3 regions of the Kitasatospora sp. NPDC023176 genome follow, and region 2 is predicted to be linked to each of the others. Evidence: riboswitches for the same ligand, from Rfam matches in the RefSeq annotation. Region 2 holds a riboswitch; each other region holds the start of a gene.
What was found. Region 2 has a riboswitch for cobalamin ahead of ACZ3YL_RS18575 (ribonucleoside-diphosphate reductase subunit alpha). Riboswitches for the same ligand answer to the same signal wherever they lie in the genome.
Positions count from the first base shown of each region.

Region 1 (3,265 bases), on a different contig from region 2:
GGTGCCGTAGGACTGCACCCAGCCGTGCCGGGTGGCGAGGTAGCCGGTGAGCTGCTCGGCGAAGTACTGGACCATGTCGTTGCGTTCGGGCTCGCCGTGCACCAGGACGTCCAGGCCGGTCTTCTCCTGGTACGCGATGACCTCGCGGACCTCGGCCTCCATCCGCTCCCGGTAGGCGGACGCGTCGATCCGCCCGGCGGTCAAGTCGGCCCGGGCGACGCGCAGTTCGGTGGTCTGTGGGAAGGAGCCGATGGTGGTGGTCGGCAGCGGGGGCAGCCCGAGCCGGGCCCGCTGGGCCCCGACGCGCTCGGGGTAGGCCTGGGCGCGCCGGGTGTCGTCCGGGGTGACGGCCTCGGACCGGGCCCGGACGGCCGGGTCGCGGGTGATCGGCGAATTGGCACGGGAGGCCAGGTCGGCGCGGTTGGCGGCGAGTTCGGCGGTGATCGCGCCGGTGCCCGCGCGCAGGCCGCGGGCCAGCAGGGCGGCTTCCCGGGCCTTCTGCTGGGCGAAGGCGAGCCAGCGCAGGATCTGCGGGTCGACGTCGCGTTCGGCGGCGGCGTCGATGGGCACGTGCAGCAGGGAGCAGGACGGCGCGACGTCGACCCGGTCGGCGAGCCCGAGCAGGGTGGCCAGGGTGGCCAGCGACGCGCCCAGGTCGTTGATCCAGACGTTGCGGCCGTCGATCACCCCGGCGACCAGGCGCTTACCGGGCAGTCCGCCGACGGCGGCGAGGTCGTCCAGGTTGGCGGCGGCGGGGCCGGTGAAGTCCAGCGCCAGGCCGTCGACCGGGGCCTTGGCCAGCACGGGCAGGGCATCGCCGAGCCGGTCGAAGTAGCTCGCCACCAGCAGCTTGGGCCGCTCGGTCAGCGCGCCCAGCTCGCGGTAGGCGCGGGCGGCGGCGCCCAACTCGGCCGGGGTGCGGTCCTGGACCAGCGCGGGCTCGTCCAGTTGCACCCACTCGGCGCCGGCGGCCTTCAACTCCGCGATCAGCCGCGCGTAGACGGGCAGCAGCCGGTCCAGCAGGGTGATCGGCTGGAAGTCCTCCGCCACGCCCGGCGCGGGCTTGGCGAGCAGCAGGTACGTCACCGGTCCGACCAGCACCGGGCGGGCGGCGTGGCCGAGCGCGAGCGCCTCGCGCAGCTCGCCGACGGCCTTGGCCGGGTCGGCGGCGAAGACCGTGTCCGGCCCCAACTCCGGCACCAGGTAGTGGTAGTTGGTGTCGAACCACTTGGTCATCTCCAGTGGCGCGACGTCCTGGGTGCCGCGCGCCATGGCGAAGTAGCCGTCCAGCGCGTCGGCGTCGACGGCGGCCCGGTGCCGGGCGGGGATCGCGCCGACGGCGACGCTGGTGTCCAACACGTGGTCGTAGAACGAGAAGTCGCCGGTCGGCACCTCCTGGACGCCCGCCTCGGCCAGCTGCCGCCAGTTCTCCCGGCGCAGTTCGGCGGCGGTGGCGAGCAGCGCCTCGGCGGTGACGGTGCCCTTCCAGTAGCCCTCGATCGCCTTCTTCAGTTCCCGGCCCCGGCCCTGGCGGGGGTAGCCGTACGCGGTGGCGAGGGTCGCCGCGGCTGCGGACTTCGTGGTCAAGGGACTCTCCTTCGCGAGCCTGGATCCTCAAGTGCCCGGCGACGGGACGAGAACGCGAAGGGATGACGAGACCGGACGGGACACCCGTACCCGGGTACGACTCCGCCTGGTGTGGTCGCCGACCCGCCCTCGAGGTCACCGGATGGCCGCGCGCGAACGGTCGCGCACGGGCAGTGGCAGGTCTTCGGACTCGCGGGCCCGCCCGTCCCCATCGAGGACAGGCACCTACTGGCCGTCGCTTCCCAGACCCGTCCCGGGCCCAGTGCGTATGACGGCGGTCGTTCCCACTCACCGCTGCGGGGCAGTCCCGGACTGGCCAGTTGAAAGGCGTCACCGGATTCCCTCTTGCGACACCCCGCCTGGCGGACGGGGCGAACCAGCTGCACCGGCCAGCCTAGGGGCAGTGCGCCGGTTTCCGGCCGGAGAATCACGCAATCGTCCGCATGGTGAGACGTCGTCAGGCGCCGGCCGGGGCCGCTCCGGGGAAGTGGAGCGGCCCCGGGTGGACGTCAGCGGGTGCTGAAGTCGGCGTTCCAGGAGGCCGTGCCCGTACCTGCCAGGCCGACCTCGTTGTAGTCACCGATCATGATCCCCAGGTGGTCCGGGGAGTCGATCCAGCCGTCGACGGCCGCGTCCGTCTTCCTGACGCCGGCACCCCGGTTCCTCACCCCCCACCAGCCCGTACTCCCGCACGTACTGCTCCTCGCCACCGCACAGGCGCTGCCGGTCGCCGCCTGGCTGACGGCCTGGACCATGGTGATCGGCGCCGCGACGGCAGCCCTCGGATCGGCCGCCCTGCGCACCGCACTGGGTCGACGTGCCGGGACGGTCCTGGTCGCCCTCGGGCTACGGACGGCGGCCGCCTGGCCCTGATACGGCCCCGCCGGACCGCGCACCCGAAGGCGCCGGTCCACCACGGCCGCAAAGCCCCCCGGGCCAAGATACGCACCCGGGGGCGGGGGCGTACCTTGGCCCGGGGGCGCCGAAGTCTCGTGCGCGGGCCCGAGAGTTCCCGCCCCCACGCCCACCGGGCTTCCCGTCCGCGACCCGGGTCAGTGCTCGGCGCCGCGCCGTTCCAGCCGGGTCCCGCTGCGCAGGGTGATCGACATCAGGTCGCTGGGGGCGTCGAGTTCGAGCCGGTGCCAGCGGCCGCGCGGGACGACCACGGCGCTGCCGGGCGCCAGCCGCACCAGTTCCTCGGCAGCGCCGGGCTCGACCGGGCGGAGGTAGACCCGGACGCCGCCGGCCAGGCAGCACACCGCCTCCTCCGCCGCCGGGTGCATCTCCCAGTGGTCTGCGTGGACGTCGGCGTCGGTCTCCACGTGGAAGGTCGCGACCTGCCATGCGCCCTCGGTGCCGGAGCCGCCGCCGGCCATCCGCCGTTCGGTGGCGCGGAGTTCGCCGTCGGGGCGGAAGTGCAGCGCCGAGGCGAACAGGTCGACGACGGCGATCGGGGTGGTGGTCATGAGGACGTTCCTTCCAGTTGGGGTTCTACGGCGGCGAGCGGGCGGCCCTCCGGCGTTCCGGGCCGGCGCCGGGGCAGGACGGCGACGGCGCCGACGGCCGCCGGCGCGAACCGGACGGCGCCGACGGCCGGGCCGAGGGCGTACCCGCCGTCGAGGGCGGCCGGGTCGGTGGCCGTACCGGTGCGGTGGGCGGCGAGGGTGGCCAGGGCGGC
Region 1 covers NZ_JBVHIP010000014.1:40,583-43,847, reverse strand. The annotation lists gene metE (5-methyltetrahydropteroyltriglutamate--homocysteine S-methyltransferase) at 1-1,587, opposite strand, end outside; cobalamin riboswitch at 1,746-1,984, opposite strand; gene ACZ3YL_RS20335 (hypothetical protein) at 2,173-2,460, shown strand; gene ACZ3YL_RS20330 (cupin domain-containing protein) at 2,640-3,053, opposite strand; gene ACZ3YL_RS20325 (hypothetical protein) at 3,050-3,265, opposite strand, start outside.
Region 1: another riboswitch for cobalamin. It lies ahead of metE (5-methyltetrahydropteroyltriglutamate--homocysteine S-methyltransferase); the one in region 2 lies ahead of ACZ3YL_RS18575 (ribonucleoside-diphosphate reductase subunit alpha).

Region 2 (3,265 bases):
AACGGCTCCGCCGCCGGGGTGTCACGACAGGTCAGCCGGTCGGGGTGGCCGCCGACGTGCCCTGCGAACCGGGCGTGGCGGTGCCCGCCGCCTTGGCCCGCTGGAGCAGCTGGCCCTTCACGTGTTCGGCGAACCCGGAGGATGCCGCGGTCGCGGTGGCGTCGGAGGTGTTGCCGCCCTTCGCCGCGCCGTCGACGGTGAAGTAGGCGTACCGGCCCAGGCTGGCGTGGGTGCCGGTGCAACCGGGGTTGGCGCAGAACGCCGGCGCGCCCGCCGCGGGGAGGCCCTTGAGCTGACCGGCGAAGTTCTTCATCGCGGTCTCGGCCTGGATCTTGTGGTCGAAGACGGCCACGCCGACGGTCACCGCGCTGTCGCCGGAGACGTACGTCGCCCGGAGCACCTTCTGGCAGCCCTGGTCGCCGAGGATCTTGCCGAGCCCGCCGGTGGTGGAGTTGCCGTCCCAGCAGGGCTGGTCCAGCGAGACCACGGTCCGGTTCCAGGTCGCGCCGTTGACCGTCACCTGCAGGGCGGAGAACAGCGCCCCCGCGTCCTGCGGCGCCGGGTCGGTGGCGGCCTCCCAGATCGGCTTCGACGGGTCGTCCGGCTGACCGCCCGGGGTCCCGCTCGCGCTCGACGGGCCGGGGGTCGGCTTGGTCGAGGCGGTGGAGACCGCGCCGCCGCCGACCTTCTTCGGGTCGTCCTTCTTGCCGAGGAGCAGCACGCCGCCCGCGACCGCGCCGCCCACCAGGACGACGGCGGCCACGATGCCGATGACCTTCACCCGGCGCTTGCGCTTGCCGGCGGCCTCGTTGCGGTTCGCCAGCGCCTCCCAGTCCGGCTCGACGCGCTGCGGCGGGCCGGGCTGCGGCGGAACCAGCTGCGGCGGGCCGGGCTGCGGCGGAACCGGCTGCTGGGGAGGCTGCTGCTGCCACTGCGGCTGCGGGGCCGGCGGCTGAACCGGCTGAACCGGCTGGGCAATCGGCTGAACCGGCTGGGCAATCGGCGGGGCCGGCTGGGGCACCGGCGGGACGGGCTGCGAGAACGGCTGCCCGGGCGGCGCCACCGGCCCGTAGGAAGCCGGCGGCGGGCCGAAGCCGCCGCTCGGCGGCGGCACCGGGCCCGGTACCGCCGGCTGCTGATTCTGTGCGCCCCCCGGCCCGGCGGGAGGCGTCCCCTGCGGCCCGTGCCCAGGTACGCCAGTTCCGTCGCTCATGCGCCCAGATCGTAGGGCATCCCCCTGAGCACCCCTAGGCCCGGTGACCGTTCCGTGGCGAAACCAGGACGCGCGGCGCGCGGATCCGGGGGCATCCGACGCGCGGATCCGGGGCGTCCGGGGCGCCGCCGCATCGCCCCCCGGGCGCCGCTCCGGCCCTCGGACGACCACGAACCGTCACCCGCCCGGGCACCGCCGGTCATCACGCCAACACGCCACGCCGCACTACATGTGGTGTCGCATCGAGGAGACACCACTACATGTATGCTCGCTTCTGCTGTCGATGCAGGGGAACCCGGTGGGAGTCCGGGACTGCCCCGCAGCGGTATGCGGACGGCTGGAGCAGCCGTACCGCGAGTCCGAGTACCTGCCGAACAGCGTGCCCACGGCCCTCCCGCAGAGGCCGCACAAGCACCAGCACCACACCTCCGGGCCTCGCGGGCGGGCCGGGGAGACACCTCGCGCGACGCTTTCCGCGTTCGCGCCGTGCTCCCCTGCCCAGATCGGTCCGGTACCCCCCCGATCACGCCGCCGATCGCCGCCAGGAGAGAGCGCCTTGACCACCGCTGCCTCAGTCACCCTGCCCGCTCAGGGCACCGGTACCGCCTTCACCGACCCGACGGTCTCCGACCCCGGGGGCGCGCTGCTGAGGGTGCTCACCGACCGCAGCACCGACCTCCCCGAGGTCGACCCCGGCCATGTCGCCGCCGCCGCGCTGCGCGGCCGCCACGCCGGCTCGGACTTCGCCGAGCTGCGCGGGCTGGCCGTGGACGCCGCCGCGTCGATGATCGCCGAGGACCCCCAGTACTCGAAGCTGGCGGCCCGTCTGCTTGCTCTGGAGATCGTCGACGAGGCGAACAGTCAGGGCTCGGTCTCCTTCTCCGCCTCGATCGCCGTCGGCCACGCCGAGGGCCTGATCGGCGACACCACCGCCGCCTTCGTCGCCAAGCACGCCCCCGCCCTGGACGCGCTGATCGACACCGCGGGCGACGACCGCTTCGAGTACTTCGGCCTGCGCACCGTCCAGTCCCGCTACCTGCTGCGCCACCCGATCACCCGCAAGGTCATCGAGACCCCGCAGCACTTCCTGCTCCGCGTCGCCTGCGGCCTGGCGGTCGGCGACTCCGAGCAGTCCGTGCGCGAGGTCGCCGAGCTGTACGGCCTGATGAGCCGCCTGGAGTACCTGACCTCCTCGCCGACGCTCTTCAACTCCGGCACCCGGCACCCGCAGATGTCCAGCTGCTACCTGCTGGACTCGCCGCTGGACAACCTGGACTCGATCTACAACCGCTACGCGCAGATCGCCCGCCTCTCCAAGCACGCCGGCGGCATCGGCCTGTCCTACTCGCGCATCCGCTCGCGCGGCAGCCTGATCCGCGGCACCAACGGCAAGTCCAACGGCATCGTGCCGTTCCTGCGCACCCTCGACTCCTCGGTCGCCGCCGTCAACCAGGGCGGCCGCCGCAAGGGCGCGGCCTGCGTCTACCTGGAGACCTGGCACGCCGACATCGAGGAGTTCCTGGAGCTCCGCGACAACACCGGTGAGGAGGCGCGGCGTACCCACAACCTCAACCTGGCGCACTGGATCCCGGACGAGTTCATGCGCCGGGTGAACGCCAACGCCGACTGGTCGCTGTTCTCCCCCGCCGACGTCCCCGAGCTGGTCGACCTCTGGGGCGCCGACTTCGACGAGGCCTACCGCAAGGCCGAGCTGGCCGGCAAGGCCGTCCGCACCATCCCGGCGCAGACCCTCTACGCCCGCATGATGCGCACCCTGGCGCAGACCGGCAACGGCTGGATGACCTTCAAGGACGCCTCCAACCGCGCCGCCAACCAGACCGCGCTGCCGGGCCGCACGGTGCACTCCTCCAACCTGTGCACCGAGATCCTGGAGGTCACGGACGACTCCGAGACCGCCGTCTGCAACCTCGGCTCCGTCAACCTCGGCGCCCACGTGGCCCCCGGCGCCTCCGCCGACGACCTGCTGGGCGCCATGGACTGGGAGCGCCTCGACGCCACCGTGCGCACGGCCGTCACCTTCCTCGACCGCGT
Region 2 covers NZ_JBVHIP010000012.1:24,671-27,935, reverse strand. The annotation lists gene ACZ3YL_RS18580 (hypothetical protein) at 32-1,114, opposite strand; cobalamin riboswitch at 1,462-1,602, shown strand; gene ACZ3YL_RS18575 (ribonucleoside-diphosphate reductase subunit alpha) at 1,794-3,265, shown strand, end outside.

Region 3 (3,265 bases), on a different contig from region 2:
CACGCCCCTCTCCGCAGCCACCCCCTGCACCGCCCCTCCCGCAGCGCGTCCCTCTCGCCTGGTCGGGTGAGGGGGTGGGTGAGGGGTGCTGGGGGTGGGTGGGTGCGGCTTGGGGGGATGGGTGGGGGTGGCGGGGGTGGGTGAGGGGTGGGGTTTGTTGCGGGCGCGCGGGCTTTCGTCCGGCGCGCCCGCTGAGGTGGGTGGGGGGTAGCCGGGTCAGACGGGGATGGCGGGGTGGCGGGTGCTGAGGAGGTGCCAGAAGCGGGGGGTGAGGGGTGGGGTGGGGGTGCGGGGCTGGGTGGTGGCGCCCCAGTGGGTGGGGACGTGGTGTTCCTGCTGGAGGAGGGGGAGGACGGCGGCGAGGTCGGGTTCGGGGACGGGGACGAGTCGGGCGAGCGGGCGCAGGTGGGGCTGCCAGCGGCCGGCCACGCACTGGCGGAGCAGCCGGTCGAGCGCTTCGCGGCGGCCGGTGGCCTCGACCAGTTCGGTCAGCCGCAGGGCGAGCACCTGGGCGAGGGCGTGGGTCTGGTCCGGGTCGCCGTCCCAGTGGCCGGTCAGTTCGGCCTGCCGGTAGGCGGGCAGCGGCATGCCGACCCGTTCGGCGACGGCATCCGGGCCGAGTTCCCGGGCGAGCCGGTGGTCGCGCAGGCTCACCGGCCGGCCGTCCATCAACTGGTCGGCCGGGCACCAGAGGGCGCGGGCCAGTGCGATGAACTCGGCCTCGCCGGGCCGCAGCGCGCCGCTCTCCCAGGCGAGGACGTGCCCGGGGAGCAGCCGTACGCCGTGCGCGGCCATGCCCTCGGCGACCTGCTCGGGGGTCAGCCCGAGGCCGGCCCGGTGGGCGCGGGCGGCCCCCGGCGAGAACGGCACCGGGGCGGGGGCGGCGGCGGGTGACTCTCTGCGGCGCATGGCACCGAACGTAGGTGCGGTCCTCGGCGCTGCCCCAGCCGCCGAACGCACGAAGCGGGGCCGGTCGGCCCTCCCCAGCGCTGGGCGATCGCACAGGCCGGACGGCGGCCCGCCGTGTGACCAACCCCTCCGTGACCTCGGTTGACTCCCGGTTCGGGCGCGTGATGGGATCCTGGGGCCAAACGGAGGCATGGAGAGGAAGCCGGTGCGAGTCCGGCGCGGTCCCGCCACTGTCACCGGGGAGCACGCTCGAACACGCCACGGTGGGCCGTCAGAAGCCGCTGGAAGGCCCGGGGGTGCGTCCGACCCGGAAGCCAGGAGACTCTCGCCCCCGGTACGTCGATCCAGGGCGCGGACCCTGAGTGAGGACACCCACGCGATGCAGGCTGCCCCGCCCCGCCGGACCCTGAGCTGCCCGCCGCCGTGCGCGGGCTGACCCGCGCCGCCGCCTTCGCGCTGGGCGCCGTCGCGGGCTATGCCGCCGACGCCCGTTTCGCCGACCCGCGCCGCGGCCACCCCGTCGCGCTGTTCGGCAGCGCCGCGACCCGGCTGGAGCGGCGCCTGTGGCGCGACCACCGGGCCGCCGGGGCCGGGTACACCGCGCTGTGCGTGGGCACGGTCGCGGTCGGCGCGCTCGCCCTGGACCGTACGGTCGGGCGGCGTCCGCTGGGCCGGGCCGCGCTGGCGGCCGCGGCGACCTGGACGGTGCTCGGCGGCACCTCGCTGACGCGGGAGGCGCGCACCATCGGACGCTCGCTCGCCGCGGGCGACCTGACGGCCGCCCGGGAGCGGCTGCCGCACCTGTGCGGGCGGGATCCGAGCGCGCTGGACGAGCAGCAGATCGCCCGGGCGGTGGTCGAGTCGGTGGCCGAGAACACCGCCGACGCCGTGGTGAACGCGCTGGCCTGGGGCGCCCTGGCGGGCACACCGGGCCTGCTGGCCTTCCGCGCGGTGAACACCCTGGACGCCATGGTCGGCCATCGCTCGCCCCGCTACACCCGGTTCGGCTGGGCCTCGGCCCGGCTGGACGACCTGGCGGGCTGGCCCGGCGCCCGGCTGACGGCGCTGCTCACGGTGGCCGCCGCGCCCGAACCCCGGACCGCCTGGCGGGTCTGGCGCCGGGACGGCTCCGCGCACCCGAGCCCCAACGCGGGCCAGGCCGAGTCGGCCTTCGCGGGGGCGGTGGGCGTGCGCCTCGGCGGGACCCTGCAGTACGGGGAGCGGGTGGAGCACCGGCCGGTGCTGGGCGCGGAGTTGCGGCCGGTGACGGTGGACGACATCGAGCGGGCCTGCACGCTGTCCCGGCGGGTGGGCGCGCTGGCGCTGGGTACGTCCGTCGCGGGGCATCTGGTGATCCGGGCGTTCCGGAGGAGGAGGGGCAAGTGAGCGAGCGCAGCGAGCGAACCGTCGAGAGGTGCGCGTGGTGCGGAGCACCTGCCGAGCACGGCGAGGCGGGGGCATGAGCAACGCACTGCTGGTCGCGGGGACGACCTCGGACGCGGGCAAGAGCGTGGTGACGGCCGGGATCTGCCGTTGGCTGGTCCGCCAGGGCGTGCGGGTGGCCCCGTTCAAGGCGCAGAACATGTCGCTGAACTCCTTCGTCACCGCGGACGGCGCCGAGATCGGCCGCGCCCAGGCGATGCAGGCGCAGGCCGCCCGGGTGGCGCCGGAGGCGGCGATGAACCCGGTGCTGCTGAAGCCCGGCGCGGACGGCCGCAGCCAGGTGGTGCTGCTCGGCCGGCCGGTCGCCGAGGTGGGCGCGCTGGACTACCGGGAGCGCAAGCCCGTCCTGCTGGAGCGCGCCCTGGAGTGCCTGGCGGACCTGCGCGGCCGCTATGACGTGGTGGTGTGCGAGGGCGCCGGTTCGCCCGCCGAGATCAACCTGCGCGACCGGGACATCGCCAACATGGGCCTGGCCACGGCCGCCGCGCTGCCCGTGGTGGTGGTCGGGGACATCGACCGCGGCGGGGTCTTCGCGGCGATGTACGGCACGCTGGCGCTGCTGTCGGCGGAGGACCAGCGTCATGTGGCGGGCTGGTTCGTCAACAAGTTCCGCGGCGACGCCCGGCTGCTGGCGCCCGGGCTGGAGATGCTGCACGAGCTGACCGGCCGTCCGGTGCTGGGCACCCTGCCGATGCTGCCGGGCCTGTGGCTGGACGCCGAGGACTCGCTGGACCTGTCCACCGTGGTGGACCGGGCGGACGGGCCCGGGCCGCTGGGGGCGGACGTGCTGCGGGTGGCCGTGGTGCGCTTCCCCCGGCTGTCCAACTTCACCGACCTGGACGCGCTGGCCCAGGAGCCCGGTGTGCTGGTGCGCTGGGCGACCCGGCCGGAGGAGCTGGCCGACGCCGACCTG
Region 3 covers NZ_JBVHIP010000053.1:39,180-42,444, reverse strand. The annotation lists gene ACZ3YL_RS39370 (transcriptional regulator) at 217-909, opposite strand; cobalamin riboswitch at 1,106-1,233, shown strand; gene ACZ3YL_RS39365 (cobalamin biosynthesis protein) at 1,333-2,295, shown strand; gene ACZ3YL_RS39360 (cobyric acid synthase) at 2,369-3,265, shown strand, end outside.
Region 3: another riboswitch for cobalamin. It lies ahead of ACZ3YL_RS39365 (cobalamin biosynthesis protein); the one in region 2 lies ahead of ACZ3YL_RS18575 (ribonucleoside-diphosphate reductase subunit alpha).